3 regions of the Streptomyces sp. NPDC059785 genome follow, and region 2 is predicted to be linked to each of the others. Evidence: riboswitches for the same ligand, from Rfam matches in the RefSeq annotation. Region 2 holds a riboswitch; each other region holds the start of a gene.
What was found. A riboswitch is a leader RNA that binds a small molecule or an ion and turns the genes downstream of it on or off. The one in region 2 is predicted to bind cyclic di-AMP.
Positions count from the first base shown of each region.

Region 1: another riboswitch for cyclic di-AMP. It lies ahead of ACFV6E_RS29200 (transglycosylase SLT domain-containing protein); the one in region 2 lies ahead of ACFV6E_RS20560 (M23 family metallopeptidase).
Region 3: another riboswitch for cyclic di-AMP. It lies ahead of ACFV6E_RS34990 (NlpC/P60 family protein); the one in region 2 lies ahead of ACFV6E_RS20560 (M23 family metallopeptidase).

Region 1 covers NZ_JBHWHV010000045.1:11,415-17,508, reverse strand. Annotated here, with positions in the region: gene ACFV6E_RS29210 (FAD-dependent oxidoreductase) at 1-659, shown strand, start outside; gene ACFV6E_RS29205 (HAD family hydrolase) at 1,268-2,095, shown strand; gene ACFV6E_RS29200 (transglycosylase SLT domain-containing protein) at 2,118-2,840, opposite strand; cyclic di-AMP (ydaO/yuaA leader) riboswitch at 2,845-2,997, opposite strand; gene ACFV6E_RS29195 (polyprenyl synthetase family protein) at 3,763-4,773, shown strand; gene ACFV6E_RS29190 (hypothetical protein) at 4,951-5,079, opposite strand; gene ACFV6E_RS29185 (CHRD domain-containing protein) at 5,146-5,967, shown strand.
Region 2 covers NZ_JBHWHV010000026.1:20,757-26,850, reverse strand. Annotated here, with positions in the region: gene ACFV6E_RS20575 (alginate lyase family protein) at 1-536, shown strand, start outside; tRNA gene ACFV6E_RS20570 (tRNA-Met) at 654-727, shown strand; gene ACFV6E_RS20565 (PP2C family protein-serine/threonine phosphatase) at 1,016-2,221, shown strand; cyclic di-AMP (ydaO/yuaA leader) riboswitch at 2,522-2,679, shown strand; gene ACFV6E_RS20560 (M23 family metallopeptidase) at 2,691-3,731, shown strand; gene ACFV6E_RS20555 (aldo/keto reductase) at 3,805-4,749, shown strand; gene ACFV6E_RS20550 (PrsW family intramembrane metalloprotease) at 4,804-6,094, opposite strand, start outside.
Region 3 covers NZ_JBHWHV010000064.1:15,866-21,959, reverse strand. Annotated here, with positions in the region: gene ACFV6E_RS35000 (NlpC/P60 family protein) at 1-389, opposite strand, end outside; gene ACFV6E_RS34995 (hypothetical protein) at 825-1,178, shown strand; gene ACFV6E_RS34990 (NlpC/P60 family protein) at 1,268-2,434, opposite strand; cyclic di-AMP (ydaO/yuaA leader) riboswitch at 2,442-2,628, opposite strand; gene pcrA (DNA helicase PcrA) at 2,952-5,438, shown strand; gene ACFV6E_RS34980 (M23 family metallopeptidase) at 5,624-6,094, opposite strand, start outside.

The DNA.
Region 1 (6,094 bases), on a different contig from region 2:
AGCTCATCGTCGTTGGGGCGGGGCAGTCCGCCCTGGAGACCGCGGTGCTCGCGGCGGAGGCCGGGGCGCGGGTGCGGGTCGTTTCCCGGGGGCGGGGTGCGGTCGCCTTCGGCGCGCCGCCCTGGGAGCAGTCGCGGCTGCGGCCCGAGTCGCCCTTCGGGCGTGCGTGGTCGCTGTACGCGCTCAGTTACTACCCGCACCCGTACCGGTATCTGCCGCCGCAGACCCGGCACTTCCTGGTGCGCCGGATTCTCGGGCCGCTCGGGGCGTGGTGGCTGCGGGAGCGGTTCGAGGGGAGAGTCGGGGTGCGCGAGGTCGAGCGGATCGCCGGGGCGGGGGTCGTGGGGGGTCGTCCGGTGCTCGCCGTCCGTACGTACGGTGGCCGGGAGGAGGAGCTGTCCGCCGATCACGTCATCGCGGCGACCGGCTACCGGGTCGACATCGCGGCGATGGACTTCCTCGGGCACGAGTTGCGGACGCGGCTCGCGGTGAGCCGGGGGACGCCCAAACTCGGTGCCGGGTACCGGTCTTCCGTGCCGGGGCTGTACTTCACGGGGTTGCCGGCGGCGGCTTCTTACGGGCCTGTGATGCGGTTCGTGTGCGGTACCGAGTTCGCCTCGCGGCGGCTGGTGCGGCATCTGGTGCGGGTGCACGGCTGAGCCGGGCGTCTGACGGGCGCGTGCCCGTATGACGTGGGTCGGGGCTGCTGTGCCGGTGCTTCCGTCTGTCGCTTGTGGGTTGGGGCTGCTGTGCCGGTGCTTCCGCCTGTCGCTTGTGGGTCGGGGCTGCTGTGCCGGTGCTTCCGTCTGCCGCTTGTGGGTCGGGGCTGCTGTGCCGGTGCTTCCGTCTGTCGCTTGTGGGTCGGGGCTGCTGTGCCGGTGCTTCCGTCTGTCGCTTGTGGGTCGGGGCTGCTGTGCCGGTGCTTCCGCCTGTCGCTTGCGGGTCGGGGCTGCCGTGCCGGTGCTTCCGCCTGTCGCTTGCGAGGTCGCCCGGCCTCGTGAGAAAGGTGCCCTGTCGGTACGACCACGCAATCGACGGGCATTTGATGTACCGGCACGGCCCCTCCCGTGCGTACGCGACCGCGGGTGCTCGGTGGCCGGGGGCGTGCGTCCGGTTGTGTTCTACGTACCGGGTACGGCTGCCGATGCGGTACTTACGACACAACCGGCTTCCGCTGCGGGATGTGTCTCCTGTTGCTGTCGGGATACGGGACGTCGTCCGGTTCCCGCCGGGGCGTTGAGGTCCTTCGATCCGTATTCTTCGGATCATGGCCGCTCCCCTTGCATATTCACTCATCGCCACCGACCTGGACGGGACGCTGCTGCGCGGCGACGACACGCTCTCCGATCGGTCGCGGGCCGCGTTGGCGAGAGTGGCCGGGGCGGGTGCCCGGCATCTGGTGGTGACGGGCCGTCCGGCGCCGAGGGTGCGGCCGCTGCTCGAGGATCTCGGCTGCGAGGGGCTCGCGGTGTGCGGGCAGGGCGCGCAGTTGTACGACGCCGGCGCGCGCCGTCTGCTGTGGTCGGTGACCCTGGACCGGGAGCTTGCGGAGACCGCGCTCGGCAAGATCGAGGCGGAGGTCGGGCAGGTCTTCGCGGCCGTCGACCAGGACGGTGTGGACGGGCTCACGCTCATCGAGCCCGGTTATCTGATGCCGCATCCGACGCTGCCCGCGGTGCGGGTGCCGCGGCGTGACGATCTGTGGGCCGAGCCGATCAGCAAGGTGCTGCTGCGGCATCCCTCGCTGTCCGACGACGAGTTGGCCGCGGTGGCCCGGATGACGGTGGGTTCGCTGGCGACCGTCACCATGTCGGGGCCCGGCACCGTCGAACTCCAGCCATGTGGCGTGACCAAGGCGACCGGTCTCGCGCTGGCCGCCCGACACCTCGGTCTGTCGCCGTCCGCCACGATCGCCTTCGGTGACATGCCCAACGACATCCCGATGTTCGACTGGGCCGCCCACGGCGTCGCCATGGCCAATGCCCATCCCGAGCTCAGAGCCGTCGCCGACGAGATCACCCTGTCGAACGAGGAGGACGGCATCGCCGTCGTCCTGGAGCGGTTGTTCCCCGGCGGGCGCGACCCGTTGCAGTAGGCCGCGCCCGCCGGGGGGTCTGTCAGTAGGCGCCGAAGACGTTGTCGATGGAGCCGTACTTGGCGGCGGCGTAGTTGCAGGCCGCCGTGATGTTCGCGACCGGGTCGTACGGGTCCGTCGCCGTGCCTTCCACGTGGTACGCGTTGAAGGTGGGGTCGATGACCTGGAGCAGACCCTTGGACGGCGTGCCGGCGACGGCGTTGCTGTCCCAGTTGTTGATGGCCTGCGGGTTGCCCGACGACTCGCGGATGATGTTGCGGTAGATGCCGTCGTAGCTGCCCGGGATGCCCTTCTGGGCCATGATGTCCAGGGCTTCCCGGATCCAGCCGTCCAGGTTGTCCGTGTACGTCTTGGCGCCGGCCGTCGTGGTCGTCGTCGTGGAGGCCGTGGTCGCCTTGGTCGCGGCTTCCGTGGTCGTCTTGACGGTCTTCGTGCCCACCGTCAGTTCCAGGCCCGGCTTGATCGCCGACGGGTTGCTGCCGATGACCGCGCGGTTGGCCTCGTACAGGTCCTTCCAGCCGCCGCTGGTGTGCTCGCGGGCGATCTTGGACAGGGTGTCGCCCTCCGCCACCTTGTAGGTGACGAGCTGGACCTGCGGGGTGGTGGTCTTCGCCGGCTCCGCGGCCTGGGCCCCCGTCGCGCCCACGATCGGGAGTGCGATCGCGGCCGAGCCGGTGCCGGCGGCGATGATCCCGCGGGTCAGGAGGTTGAGTCTGGTGCGGCGGTGCTTGCCTCGTGCGGTCATGGCGCATTCCTCTCCGGCGCCTGCGAGGTGAGCTGTCGGGTTCGGACTGGAGATGTCCGGCCGCATTCGTGCGACTTGACCCCTAGCCGTCCCGGATGTCCGGGGCGGCGACTTACCTGGGTCCCCCGCTCCTGCCGTGGATGAGTGGTCGGGTCTCCGGGCGGCGGCAGGATTCGGCGGTCCGCTCGGATCGACGAGAACGTATGCGACTGCACATGCCCGAAACAAGACCCGATCTCCCCTCTCGGGGTTTTTGACCTTGACGAAGGAGGGGGTGATTCGCCCTATTCGACTGGAATGATTTGCTCAACTTGCCTTTTGTGAAAGGCGGGAACGCGGGGACGGGTTTAGGGGGCGACGCGTTGCCCGGGGTGACTCATTTCACGCGTTGATGGGTGAGTAATGCCGCAATGAGGGTAAGTCGGGCATTTTGGTTCGGGCGAAGAGTTTGCGGGGGGTGGAGTGAAACCGGATACGGCGTTAACTCGTCGTTCGGGTATGCGATTTGAGTCGGGGGGCGGGCGGCTCCGGTCCCGGTCGGGGTCGGGGCGCGCCGACGGGGTGGGGTGAGGGGGAGCGGGGGCGGAGCGGTGATGATCAAGGGGCAGCGAGTGGGCGGGGAGGGTGAGGGTTGTGCAGAAGGTGGCCAGGGGGGCGGGGATCCGTCCTGGTGAATCGGTGCATGTCGGGGCGAAGTCGCAGATCAAGGGCATACCGGTCGTGATCCACTACTGGCCGGACGGGACTGCGCCTTCCGGCCGGGGGGAAGTGGGGTACGGGGGCGGGTGGGCGCTCGCGGTGATCGAAACGTGACCGGATACGCTGACTTGAGTGATGGCAGCGACACATCGACAAACCGTGTCATCGACCGAATGATCGACCGAGTTCGCCATGTGATCGTCAGCAGACAGGAGAACCTCTCGTGACCGTCGTCGGGCCGTTCGGGCTGAGCGTGCGGGACCAGGCTCTCGAAGCCGATGTCCAGGCCGGATTGGCGGCTGTCGAGGAAGGTTTGCTCGAAGCCACCAAGAGCGGGGTCCCCTTCATCACCGAGGCCGCCCAGCACCTCGTGCGCGCGGGCGGCAAGCGGTTCCGGCCGCTGCTCGTGATGCTCGCGGCGCAGTTCGGCGACCCGTACGCGCCGGGTGTCGTGCCCTCGGCCGTGGTGGTCGAGCTGACCCATCTCGCCACGCTGTACCACGACGACGTGATGGACGAGGCGGACGTGCGGCGCGGGGTGCCCAGCGCCAATGCCCGCTGGGACAACTCGATCGCCGTCCTCACCGGCGACTTCCTCTTCGCCCGCGCCTCGCACATCCTGGCCGACCTCGGTCCTGAGGCCGTCCGGGTCCAGGCCGAGGCCTTCGAACGGCTGGTCACCGGGCAGATCCTGGAGACCGCGGGACCGCGTGACGAGCGCGACCCCATCGACCACTACCTCGACGTGCTCGGCGGCAAGACCGGCTCCCTCGTCGCCGTCGCCTGCCGGTTCGGCGCGATGATGTCCGGCGCCGACGAGACCGTCGTCGACGTGCTCACGCAGTACGGCGAGCGCCTCGGGGTCGCCTTCCAGCTCGTCGACGACGTGCTGGACATCGCCTCCGACTCGCACGAGTCCGGCAAGACGCCGGGGACCGACCTGCGCGAAGGCATCCCCACCATGCCGGTGCTGCGGCTGCGCGAGCGCGTGGAGCGGCTCGGGCTTCCCGAGGACATCGCGCTGAGCGAGCTGCTCGACTCCGACCTCGCCGACGACGCCCGGCACGCCGAGGCCCTCGCCCGGCTGCGGGTCCACCCCGCGCTGGAGCAGGCCCGCCGGGACGCCGTGCGCTACGCGGAGGAGGCCCGGGCCACCCTCGTACCGCTCCCGGAGTGCGACGCCAAGGCGGCGCTGGTGGATCTTTGCGACGCGGTGGTGCACCGGGCCGGCTGAGCCGGGGCTCGAGGGGCGCGCTGTGGTGCAGGTCACATGCCTGGACTGAGTCCAAGGTGAGATCCGTTCCGTATTGCCGTACAGAAGCTGACGCAGGGGGCGTCGGCCGGGATACGGGGAGAAATCGGAATGAAGCGATCCGAGGGTGTCGGTGATGTGAGGCGGCGCAGGAGGCTCTTACCGGTCGGCTTGACCGCTGTCGCCGCCGCCGGTGTCGTCGCCACCGCCGCCGTTCTTCCGGGCGCCGCCGGGGGTGGCGGTCAGCATGCCGCCCGGCACGCCGGGCATGCCGGGCACGAAGGGCACGAAGGGCAGTCGGGTGCGGTGCCCAGCCAGGCGGTCGAGGCGCGGAGTGAGAGCGGTAGTGGGAGCGTGCGCCGGGGCGTCATCTTCGCCGCCGCGCTCCGCGGGGCCAACGAGGTGCCCGTGGCGGGCGGGCCCGCCGTCGGCGACAAGGACGGCGCCGCCCTGGAGTTCGTCGAGGTGCGGGGTGACAAGGTGTCCGTCGCCGTGACCTGGCGCGGCACCGGCAAGCCCACCATGCTCCACATCCACCAGGGCGCCAGGGGCAGCAACGGCGGCGTCAAGGTGGACTTCACCGGGCTGCTCACCAGGGCCAAGGGGCACAGCGTCAGGGGCACCGTGAAGGTCGAGGACGCCGCGCTGCTGGGGAAACTGAAGAGCGACCCGGGTGCGTTCTACGCCAATCTGCACACCACGGAGTTTCCGGGCGGCGCCGTCCGCGGTCAGCTCCACGGCGTCACCACCGGTTTCGACTTCCGGCACGCCTTGGGCAACTTCCAGGCGTCCGTGGTCGAGGGCGAGCAGATCTACGAGTGCAAGCAGGCCGAGGGCGGCGGGTACGCCTTCGCCCAGCGGGACGTCAGCGCCGTGCTCGGCGGCCGTATCAGGCACTCCTTCGTGCGGCCCGACTCCGGTACGCCGCAATGGATCGCGCCCGACCGCAGCGCGGTCACCGGCGCGGTGATCACCAAGACCCCGAACGGTGACGGGAACATCCCGGAGCTGGACCTGAAGGCGACGCAGTCGGGCCGGCACCACGGGCTGCTGGCGGACACCGCGGAGATCCTGCGGCTCAACACCGTCGGCGGGGTCGCCCCGTCCGGGAGCTGTACGCCGGGCGCCGTCGTGGGCGTGCCCTACCGGGCCGACTACGTCTTCGTGCGGAACTGAGCCGGGACCGGGCGCCGGACCCCTAAGGGGCGGGGGAGGCGCCGTCCGCCGGTGTCATACCGGAGCAGTACGCGGAGTTGGGTCCCGGGTCTGACGCTTCACGCTGGCCGATTTGGTCAGATGGAAA
Region 2 (6,094 bases):
ACCAGCAGGCCTTCGACCACGCGCTGAAACGCTTCCGCGAGCGCGTGCCCGCCTACTTCTACCTGCGCAAGGACGGCAAGGAACCGGTCACCCCGGCGGGCAGCACGGTCGACACCCCGCAGAAGATGACCACCTACTGGTTCGGCCAGCGGCGCTACGAGGACGGGGTCGCCCAGGAGACCTGCCGCAACTTCAAGCACGTGGGATACGCCCTCGCCGCCACGGCGCACATCGCCGAGACCGCCTGGCACCAGGGCGTCGACCTCTACCGCGAGGTCGAGGACCGGCTGCGCGCGGCGGTGTCCTTCCACGCCCGCTACCAGTCGGGCGAGCCCGCGCCCCGCTGGCTGTGCGGCGGCCGGATCGACCGGAACATGGGGCCCGACCTGGAGGTCGCCCTGAACCACCTGGAGGGCCGCCTCGGCGACCGCGTCCCCGCCGCCCGCACGTACGCCGAGCGCACCCGGCCCGCCGGGACGGACGATCTCTTCGTCGCCTGGGAGACGCTCACGCACGCGGGCAACCCCGCCGCCTGAGCCGCGTCCGCGGGCGGGTGGAACGGCGGCCGCGGACGGGTGAGGCGGCGGCAGGAGGGGGCGCGGTGGATACGCGTGTGCCCCGGCCCTGCGGATGACGTACACTGGTTTCACCGACGCGGGGTGGAGCAGCTCGGTAGCTCGCTGGGCTCATAACCCAGAGGTCGCAGGTTCAAATCCTGTCCCCGCTACTGAAGGCCGAGGGCCGGAACTCGAGAGATCGAGTTCCGGCCCTCGGTGCGTTCCACGACCTTGGCCCCGCGGCGCCCGTGTCATCCGGTCGGCCCACAGCGGTCGCCGCCCGTCCGCGCTCCGGGAAGCCTGGACGGGTGGGGCAGCGAGAAGGCGGGCAACGGCCGACGGAACCGACCGGCGGAACCGGAGACGGGGTTCCCGGAGGCGACCGGGGGCCTGCGGGCGGCGACGACGGGCCCCGCCCGCGGACCGGCGGCCGTGCGGGTCCTCTGCCGGACGACCGCGTGGCCTTCCGGCCGGATGAGCAGGCCGGGAGCCGGCTGTCCGAGCGGGCCGGGGGCCGGCTGCCCGGTGACCCCGTGCCCGACCCCGGTCTCGGGGACGGGCCGTCGCCCGGTCGCGCCGAGCCGTCCGGCAGCCGGCGGTACTCCTACGCGCGCGCCTTCGTGCGGATGCTGCCCGTGCTGCTGATCGCGGTCGGGGTGGTCTACGACTGCCTCACCCCGGCGGAGTTCACCGCGGCGCCCTTCTTCACCGCGGCCCCCCTCGTCGCGGCGCCGCTGTTCTCGCTGCGCTCCACGGTCGTCACCGGGATCATGTCGGTGATCGCCGTCGTCACCGTGCACATCGGGCTCGGCATCGTCATGGACGCCGACGCGGTCACCGAGGCGGCCACCGTCGCGACCGTCGCCGTCCTGGCCGTCCTCATCAACCTCCTGGTCCGGCGCAGCGACCAGCAGCTCGCCTCCGCCAAGGAGATCGCGGAGGCCGCCCAGCGCGCCGTGCTGCCCCGCCCGGACGACCGGATCGGCGGACTCGACATCGCGGCCCGGTACGAGGCCGCGCAGGCGGACGCGTTCATCGGCGGCGACCTGTACGCGGTGCAGGACACCCCGCACGGCGTACGGCTGCTCGTCGGGGACGTGCGGGGCAAGGGGATGGGCGCGGTGGCGGCCGTCGCCGTCGTCATCGGGGCCTTCCGGGAGGCGGCCCAGCAGGAGGCGTCGCTCGAGGCGGTGGCCCAGCGTCTGGAGCGGTCCCTGGCGCGCGAGGGCACCCGGCGCGAAGGGCTCGACGCCTTCGAGGGGTTCACCACGGCCGTGCTCGCCGAGATCCCGCACGGCGAGGGCGTCGTCCGCGTCGTCAACCGCGGCCACCCGCCGCCCCTGCTCCTCGACTCCGGCGGCGCCCTGCTGGTGCTGGCGGCGAGCGAGCCCGCCCTGCCGCTCGGGATGGGCGAGCTGGGGAGCTGGCCCGACCGCGCCGAGCAGACGCCGTTCCCGTGCGGGTCGACGCTGCTCTTCTACACTGACGGTCTGTCCGAGGCCCGCGACAAGCAGGGCGAGTTCTACGATCCGGCGGCGCGCCTGGCCGGCCGGGTCTTCCCCGGGCCCGACGCGCTCCTCGACACCCTCACCCGGGACGTGCGCCGGCACACCGGCGGCGGGACGACGGACGACCTGGCACTGCTCGCCGTACGCCGCCCGTGACCGCCGTACACCGCCCTGCCCTCGTACGCCGTGGCCGGTGACCGCCGTCCGGTTCCGTCACAGAGGTGCGGCCGTCACCAGCCGTGATCGAGCGACGCCCGAGAGGTAACAAGTGACGAACCATCAACTGAATGCGAGTTTACGAATCGTGGTCAACTCGCCCGGATTTCACCGCGGCTGACCCCTAAGTCCGTGGCGAAAACGTTAATGATCAGTCCGAACGGCTTGGAATACCCAGCCCGGGTCTATTAACGTTCGATAACGCAGCGCGGTCGTCCCAGCCGTCACAAGAGGCGGCTCCGTGCGCACGTGCCGAATCCCGCGAGGGAACCGGGGAACCACCAACTTGGGGTGAATCGGGCGTTTGCCACGGTGAATCAGGCCGTGATCAACGCGCGTAGGAGACCTTCCTGCTCCGAACCCGTCAGCTAACCCGGTAGGCGAGAAGGAAGGAAAGGAGCACGCCCACGTGGCGTCAAACCGGCCTGCCCAGTCCACCTCGTTCGCGCCGTCCGAGAAGCAGAGCGACACCTTCGGCTACGGCGCCGGGGAGGGCACCTGGGACGAGTGGAATCCCACCGCGGAATCCGTCCGTCCCGTCCGCGGCCGGCACCGCGTCGCCAAGCAGCGCGGCGGGGGACTCGCCCGCAGCTCCACCGTCCTCGGCGTGGGCGTCATCGCCGCCGTGGGTGCGGGCGGCATGGCCACCGCGGCGCCCGGCAAGACGCCGGTCTCCATCTCGATGCCCGACCTGGGCTCGGTCACCGACTCCGCCAAGTCCCTGATGTCGGACGGCGATTCCGACGCCGACCAGGGCTCCACGACACCGCTCAGCAACGTCGGCCTGACCAACGCGGACTCCGCGCAGGGCAGCACCGGCGCGGGCGAGGCGCTGCGCGCCCGCATCATGCAGCAGGCCGAGTCGCAGCAGGACCAGGTGGACAACGCCGCCACCCAGGCCGCCGCCGAGGCCGCCGCGCAGAAGGCCGTCAAGGCCGCGGCCAAGACCCAGGACGAGGCCGAGAAGAAGGAAGCCGCCGCCAAGAAGAAGGCGAAGGAGGAGGCCGAGAAGAAGGCCGAGGCCGAGCGTCTGGCGAAGCTGGCCAAGCAGTACACGCTGCCGACCTCCTCGTACACGATCACCTCCACCTTCGGGCAGGCCGGTTCCCTGTGGTCCTCCGGCTACCACACCGGGCTGGACTTCGCCGCGCCCACCGGCACCCTCATCAAGGCGATCCACTCCGGGACCATCACGGAGGCGGGCTGGGCCGGCTCCTACGGCTACCGCACGATCCTGACCCTGGACGACGGCACCGAGCTCTGGTTCTGCCACCAGTCCTCGATCAGCGTCAGCGTCGGCCAGAAGGTGAACACCGGCGACGTCATCGGCCGCGTGGGCGCCACCGGCAACGTGACCGGCGCGCACCTGCACCTGGAGGTCCACCCCGGCGGCGCCGCCACCGGCATCGACCCGATGGCGTGGTTGCAGAGCAAGGGCCTCAACCCGTAAGAGGGCCGAACGTCCGGAGTACAGGGCCGAACGTCCGGAATACGTGGTTCAGCGTCGTACGTTGACCACAGGCATGACTTCTCTTCGCAAGCTGGGCTCGTCCGACCTCAAGGTCTTCCCGCTCTCCCTCGGCGGCAACGTCTTCGGCTGGACCGCCGACGAAACGCAGTCGTTCGCCGTCCTCGACGCCTACACGGCCGCGGGCGGCAACTTCGTGGACACCGCCGACACCTACTCCTCGTGGGTGCCGGGCAACGGCGGCGGTGTCTCCGAGACGGTCATCGGCAAGTGGCTGGCCGCGCGCGGCAACCGCTCCGACGTCGTCCTGGCCACCAAGGTCGGCGCGCACCCCGACTACAAGGGCCTGGCCCCCGCCAACATCAGGGCAGCGGCCGATGCCTCGCTGCGCCGCCTGGGCACGGACTACATCGACCTCTACTACACCCACTACGACGACCCGGCGGTCCCCGTCGAGGACATCATCGGCACGCTCGACGAGCTGGTCAGGGCCGGCAAGGTACGGCAGATCGCGGCGTCCAACATCTCGCCCGAGCGGCTGCGCGAGTCCCTGGAGTTCTCCGACCGCGAGGGCCTGGCCCGCTACGTCGCCCTCCAGCCGCACTACAACCTCGTCTCGCGCGACACCTACGAGGGCCCGCTCCAGGAGGTCGCCTCCCGCTCGGGGCTCGCCGCCGTCCCGTACTACGCGCTGGCCGCCGGCTTCCTGACCGGCAAGTACCGCCCCGGCACCGACGTCGACTCGGCGCGGGCCGCGGGCGCGGGCAAGCACCTGGAGACCGAGCGGGGCACCCGCGTCCTCGCGGCGCTCGACGAGATCGCCGGGGCGCGCGGGGCGGCCCACGCGACCGTCGCCCTGGCCTGGCTCGCCGCCCGCCCGACGGTGGCCGCGCCCATCGCCTCGGCCCGCACGGTCGAGCAGCTCCCCGCCCTGCTCGCGGTGGCGGACCTGGAACTCACCGACGCGGAGCTGGCGAAGCTGACGGAGGCGTCGGCCTGAGCCCCTTGGGGCGCCCCTGAGCAGCGGTACGGGAACCCCCGTACCGCCCGGCCGTCACGAGCGGTACGGGTTGTACGCGGGCCCGGGGCCGTACGCCGGAGGGGGCGCCGCCGGGCCGGGGTGCGGGCGTCCGTACCCCGGCGTTCCGTACCCCGGGCTTCCGTAATTCGGCGTTCCGTAGACCGGCATGTACACGGGCCACGGCGGCGGGGCGGGCGCGGGAGCCGCCGACCGGGCCGCGTAGGCGAGCGCGGGCCGGGCGACCTCCTGGCGCCGCCACAGCTCGTGCAGCAGCTCCCGCTCCCGTACGGCGAAGTCGGCGCCCGCGCGGCCGAGGCGGCCCCGGTGCCTGAGGAACGCCAGTGACGTCGCGTACGCCTCGTACTGGGCGACGGAGCGGGCGGCGGCCCGGCCAAAGTGGTGCGCCGCGTAGTCGCGGGCCATCCGCCGCGCCCGCATCGAGCCGAGTACGAACGGCTCGGGCGCGGCCAGCCAGCCGGCCGCGGCGTACGCGGGCAGCTCCGCGCGCACCGTGCGCAGCTCCCGCTGCCGGGTCCAGATGACGAGCCAGGTGAGCAGCCCGAACGCGGGCACCATGAACGCGGCGTAGACGGCGAAGAACCCGTACTCGCCGAAGGACGACGAGCCGTTCCACACGGCGTGCATGCCCATCGCCAGGAGCAGTCCGGACAGCGGCAGGAACACCCGCCGCAGATGCTGGCGCTCCGCCGACAGGGCCGCGACGCCGAAGCCGATGCCGGTCAGGACGGTGAAGAGCGGGTGCGCGAAGGGCGACATCACCACCCGCACGAAGAACGTCGCGGCGGTCACCGAGGCGAGTCCGCTCTCCCCGCTGAGCTGGTCGGTGCCGAAGGCGGTGCCGAGGTAGAGGATGTTCTCGGTGAAGGCGAAGCCGGTGGCGGTCACCCCGGCTATCACGACGCCGTCGACGATCCCGGTGAAGTCCCGTCTGCGGAACAGGAAGACCAGCAGGACCGCCGCGGCCTTGGCGGACTCCTCCACGACGGGCGCTATCACCGTCGCGCCGAGGGTGTCCGCGCTGGACGGATCGGCGGTGGCGGTGGCTATCCAGCGGGTCGCGAAGCTGTTGGCGACGATCGCTATCAGCGCCGCCGCGCAGGCGCCCCAGGCGAACGCGAACAGCAGGTTCCGCCAGGGGCCCGGCTCCACCCGGTCCAGCCAGCGGAACGCGGCTGTCAGCAGCGGCACGGGCAGCACGGCGAGGCCGAGCCCCACCAGGAAGCCCTGGGTGCCGGTCTGCTGCCGCACCAGGGCCAGGATGACGAGCCCGGAGAGCGCGAGCAGGGTGATCAGCGCGCCGTAG
Region 3 (6,094 bases), on a different contig from region 2:
TCGTCCGACAGCGCCAGTTGCATCGCGGGGGCGGCCCCTCCGCTGCGGTACTGGGCCGCGGCGAGGGCGCCGAGCGCCTCCCGGGCCGCGTTGTACCGGTCCGCCCTGCGCGCCGCCTCGTCCCGCAGGTCGTTCAGCCGCCGCTCCGCCGCCCCGGCCTTCTCCTCGGCGCCGTTGTACTTCTCGGTGGCGACCTCCGCCTCCTCGTACAACTTGTCCACCTCTGCCTTGACCTCGGACAAGGAGAGCTGCGGATCGGCGTGCGCCGTGCCGTCGAGGCCCGTCGCGGTCGTCGCCGCGGTCGCCGCGCCGGCGAGGGCGACCGTGGCCGCGGTGCGGGCCGTGGGGCCGCGGAGCGAGCGCTGTCTGGGCTTGCGGTGCGCTGCCACGAGGGCCCACATCCTTCCGTACGGCCGCCCGCGCGGGGCGGTCTGCGGCGACCCGTCCGGTGGCGGCCCCGCACAGGGGAGCGAGCCGCCACCGGACCTTCTCGGCGGCGACCGGCGGCCGCCCCTGGCCCGGGCGGCGGTGGAGAGCCGGTCACCTGGGGGAGGACGCTAAGCCGGGGAACGAGGGCACGGAGACGCCATGTACGGAAATGACGGCAGTGGATCACCGGGTGACCGTGAGTGTCCGTCCCGCCGTACCGGAGCCGTCGATTCGAACCGGTTTGCTGACCGATGCGGCGGATCCCGGGGGACGGGGAGCGCCGGGCTGCTACGGCGGGCCGACCTCAGCCGCCGCGCAGAGAGAGCCCTGCGCCTCGGTCGTCACGCCAGGCCCGGTGACCGGAGCCGCCCGTGGGCAGGAATAGGCTCCGGACCATGGACGTACTCATCCATCTCTTCGTCGGCCTGCACATCATCGGGATCGCCGCGCTGCTCGGCGGCTTCCTCACCCAGATGAAAGCGATGGGCCAGGGCACGGCCCGGTTCGTCCCCGGGATGCTGCACGGCGCGCTCACCATGCTGGTCACGGGCATCGTGCTGGTCGGCCTCAATCAGGCCGACGACAACACCGTCAACAACATCAAGATCGGCGTGAAGCTCGCCCTGCTGATCGTGATCCTCGGGCTCGTCTATGTGAAGCGCGACGAGGAGAAGGTGGACAAGGGTGCCTTCGCCGCGGTCGGCCTGCTGACCATGGCGAACATCTTCATCGCCGTCCTCTGGACCTGAGCGGGCCTGAACGGGCCTTCCCGTAGAAGGGGGTCCACTAAAAGGGGGTCTACGCGTGCGTAGACCCCCTTCAACGTTTCCGGTCCGGCTCAGGCCGGCCGCACCACGCTGTGGATGATCGACTCACCCGCGTAGTAGATCGACTCCTCACGGACGTATGCGCCCGGCTTCGGGGCGTGGATCATCATGCCGTTGCCGATGTACACGCCCACGTGACTGATGTCGTCGTAGAAGAAGATCAGGTCACCGGGCTGCGCGGCGGAGAGCGAGACCGTGGTTCCCGCGTTCACCTGGTCGTACGTGGTACGCGGCAGGCTGACACCGGCGGCCTTCCAGGCGGCCTGCGTCAGCCCTGAGCAGTCGTAGGAGTCGGGCCCGGTCGCGCCCCAGACGTACGGCTTGCCGATCTGGGCGCGCGCGAAGGCGATGGCCTTGGCCGCCTTCGTACTGGACGAGGAACCCGCAGACGAGCCGGTCGAGGAACCTGTGGAGGTGCTGCCCGACGAGCTCGAGCCCTGGCTCTGTTCGGCCTCCTGGCGCTTCTTCTCCTCCGCGGCCTGCTGCCGGGCCAGCTCCTCGGCCTTGCGCTGGGCCTCCTGCTGCTTCTTCTCCTCGATCGCCTTCAGCCGTGCCTTCTCCTCGGCGGTCAGCTTGGACAGCAGCTCGCGGGCGTCGGCGAGCTTCTGCTGTACCTCCGCCTTGGACGTCTTCAGCGTCTTCTGCGACGAGGTGAGCGTCTCCAGGCTCTCCGACGCCTCCTGCCGCTTCTTCGTGGTCGCGGCCTGCTCGGTGACGTAGTCGTCGACGGCCTGCTTCTGGCGGCTGGTGAGCCGGCTCATCAGCTGGGTCTGGTCGAAGTAGTCCTGCGGGTTGTCGGCCAGCAGGAGGGTCGCCGTGTCGGGCGCGGCGGCGCCGGTGCGGTACTGGGCCGCGGCGAAGGAACCGAGCTCCTCGCGCGCGTCGTTGAGTTTTTCGGTGCGCTTGGCCACATCGTCGAGGAGGGTGTCGACGCGCTTGCGCTGTTTGGCGGTCTGCTCGCGCGTGGCGTTGTACTTCTCGGTGGCGGTCTCGGCCTGGTGGTAGAGGTCGTCGACCTTCTTCTGCACCTCCTCCATGCTCGGCTTCGGCTCGGCCGGCGCGGCGTTCGCCGTCTGCGAGAGCAGGGCCACGGAGGTGAGGGCGGCGGTGGCGAGGGTGGGGGTCCTGAGACCCGCAAGGCGCGTAGCGGCGGGACGCCATTTGCGGTGCGACGCCAAGGGAGGCGACTCCTTCCGTGATCCGCCTACCGGGTTAGCTGTCGGGTTCGGGCGGGTGGTTCGGAAGGGTTGCCCTACGGTGCGCGCGTGTCCAGTGGCTGCCCACTGGTTGGCGGCACCGATTCACCCCAAGGTCGGTTGGGTCCCCGGCTCCGGCTGCCGCGGGGGCGCACCGGACTCGGCGGAGGCCGCACGGCCCGGCGACGTTCGCCGGTGGGGGTCGGGCGGCCTGCGCAGCACGCTAGCCAACTCGTGTGTCTTCTGTGAAGGTTGATGTTCGATATGCCCGATACATTTTCGTGACCTTTTTGCGGGACGGTCGGTGGTGGTGACGTACGTCTCACCGTGGCGTGATGGCGGTGACGGCTGTCCGGAACGGACCGCGGTCGGGCCCGTAGCGGAAGGTGACCGGCCGGTGGCGCGGAGCCGATGAGAGGTACGCGATTTCCGGCGCGGTCCCGGGTGGTTCTGCTGCGCGGCCCCGGGTGTCAGTGGGGGCGCCTAGACTCGGATGGCGATGAGCAGCCTCTTTGACGACAGCTTCCTGGCGGACCTCCAGCCCTCCGGGGCCCATGGGGAAGAGCCTCCGCCGCCGCCCGAGGACGGGGCTCCGGAGCCGATCCCGGACGACCTGTTCGCCGGGCGCTTCGACGCGCCGCCGCCCAGGGACGCGTACTACCGGGACGGTGCCGCCCGCCCGCACGTGGACCCGGCCGCGCTCCTGGACGGGCTGAACGAGAACCAGCGCGCGGCCGTGGTGCACGCAGGCTCCCCTCTGCTCATCGTCGCGGGTGCCGGTTCCGGCAAGACGCGCGTGCTCACGCACCGCATCGCGCACCTGCTGGGCGAGCGCCATGTGCACCCGGGCCAGATCCTCGCGATCACGTTCACGAACAAGGCCGCGGGCGAGATGAAGGAGCGCGTGGAGCAGCTCGTGGGCCCGCGGGCGAACGCGATGTGGGTGATGACCTTCCACAGCGCGTGTGTGCGCATCCTGCGCCGCGAGTCCAAGAAGCTCGGCTTCACCTCGTCGTTCTCGATCTACGACGCCGCCGACTCCAAGCGCCTGATGGCCCTGGTCTGCCGTGACCTGGACCTCGACCCGAAGCGCTTCCCGCCGAAGTCGTTCAGCGCCAAGATCTCGAACCTGAAGAACGAGCTGATCGACGAGGAGGACTTCGCGGGCCAGGCGGCCGACGGTTTCGAGAAGACCCTCGCCCAGGCGTACGCGCTCTACCAGTCGCGGCTGCGCGAGGCGAACGCGCTCGACTTCGACGACCTGATCATGACGACGGTCAACCTGCTGCGCGCCTTCCCGGACGTCGCCGAGCACTACCGCCGCCGCTTCCGCCACGTCCTGGTCGACGAGTACCAGGACACCAACCACGCGCAGTACGCGCTGGTCAGGGAGCTCGTCGGTCCCTCCGGCGAGGGCGAGGGCGATGGCGTCGGCGACGGTCTCGGCGAGGGCCCGGCCGAGCTGTGCGTCGTGGGTGACGCCGACCAGTCGATCTACGCCTTCCGCGGCGCCACCATCCGCAACATCCTCCAGTTCGAGGAGGACTACCCGGACGCGACGACGATCCTCCTGGAGCAGAACTACCGCTCCACCCAGACCATCCTGAGCGCCGCGAACGCGGTCATCGAGCGCAACGAGAGCCGCCGCCCCAAGAACCTGTGGACCAACGCGGGCACGGGCGAGCGCATCACGGGCTACGTCGCGGACACGGAGCACGACGAGGCGCAGTTCGTCGCCGACGAGATCGACCGGCTCACCGACGCGGGCGAGGCGAAGGCGGGCGACGTCGCCGTCTTCTACCGGACGAACGCCCAGTCCCGTGTCTTCGAAGAGGTCTTCATCCGCGTCGGCCTGCCGTACAAGGTCGTCGGCGGCGTCCGCTTCTACGAGCGCAAGGAGGTCCGCGACGTCCTCGCGTACCTGCGCGTGCTGTCGAACCCGGAGGACTCGGTCCCGCTGCGCCGCATCCTGAACGTGCCCAAGCGCGGCATCGGCGACCGCGCGGAAGCCATGATCGACGCGCTCTCCCAGCGCGAGAAGATCAGCTTCCCGCAGGCGCTGCGCCGCGTCGACGAGGCGTACGGGATGGCGGCCCGCTCGACCAACGCCGTGAAGCGGTTCAACACGCTGATGGAGGACCTGCGCACCGTCGTGGAGTCGGGCGCGGGCCCGGCGACCGTCCTGGAGGCCGTGCTCGAACGCACCGGCTACCTGGCCGAGTTGCAGGCATCCACCGACCCGCAGGACGAGACCCGCATCGAGAACCTCCAGGAACTCGCGGCCGTCGCTCTCGAATTCGAGCAGGAGTCCGGTGAGGACGAGGAGGCGGGCTCGCTCTCCGACTTCCTGGAGCGGGTCGCGCTCGTCGCCGACTCCGACCAGATCCCCGACGAGGAGGACGGCAACGGCGTCATCACCCTGATGACCCTGCACACCGCCAAGGGCCTCGAATTCCCGGTCGTCTTCCTCACCGGCATGGAGGATGGCGTCTTCCCGCACATGCGCGCGCTCGGCCAGACGAAGGAACTGGAGGAGGAGCGGCGCCTCGCCTACGTCGGCATCACGCGCGCGCGGGAGCGGCTGTACCTGACGCGCTCGTCCATGCGCAGCGCCTGGGGCCAGCCCTCGTACAACCCGCCGTCCCGCTTCCTGGAGGAGATCCCGGACGCCCACTTGGAATGGAAGCGCACGGGATCCATGGGCGCGGTGGCCTCCGGACCGGTGTCGAGCGTCGCGGCCTCGCTGTCCTCGTCGCGCTCGCGCTCGGCGGCCTCGGGCGCGTCCGGGTTCGCGACGCGCCGCGGCGTCTCCGAGAAGCCGGTCGTCTCCCTGACCGTCGGGGACCGGGTCACGCACGACCAGTTCGGCCTCGGCACCGTCGTCGGGGTGAAGGGCACGGGCGCCAACGCGGAGGCGACCGTCGACTTCGGCGAAGCGAAGCCGAAGCGACTGCTGCTGCGGTACGCACCGGTGGAGAAGCTGTAGCCCAGGGAGTTACGGCGGGGGCGGGCGCCGTCGGTGGCCCGCCCGCGCCGGAGGGTGCTCGGTGGCCCGCCCGCGCCGGAGGGTGCTCGGCTGCCCGCCCCGCCGGAGAGCGCTCGGCTGCCTGCCGCACCGGAAAAATGGTCGCGTTGCGTCGGCGGTGGCCCGTCCCCGCCGGAAGACGCTCGTTACGCCGTCGGGTCCAGGTCGTGGCTGCGCAGCCACGGCAGCGGGTCGATCGCCGCACCGCCGGCCGGGCGGACCTCGAAGTGCAGGTGGGGGCCGGTGGAGTTGCCGGAGTTGCCGGAGAAGGCGATCGGGTCACCGGCCTTCACGGTGGTCCCGGAGGCGACCTTGTAACTGGAGAGGTGGCAGTACCACGTCTCCGTGCCGTCCTTGGCGGTCACGATCGCCATGTTGCCGTAGGCACTGTTCCACTGGGTGCGGACGGTGCCGTCGGTCGCGGCCATCACCGTCGTCCCGTACGAGACGGGGAAGTCGATGCCCGTGTGCACGGACATCCAGTTGACGCCGGCCTGGCCGTAGTAGGCGCTGAGGCCCTTCTGCGCGACCGGAAGGGCGAACTTGGGGCGCAGCCGCTCCTTGCGGGCCGCCTCTTCCGCCGCCTTCTTCTTCTGCGCTTCCTGCTGCGCCTTGAG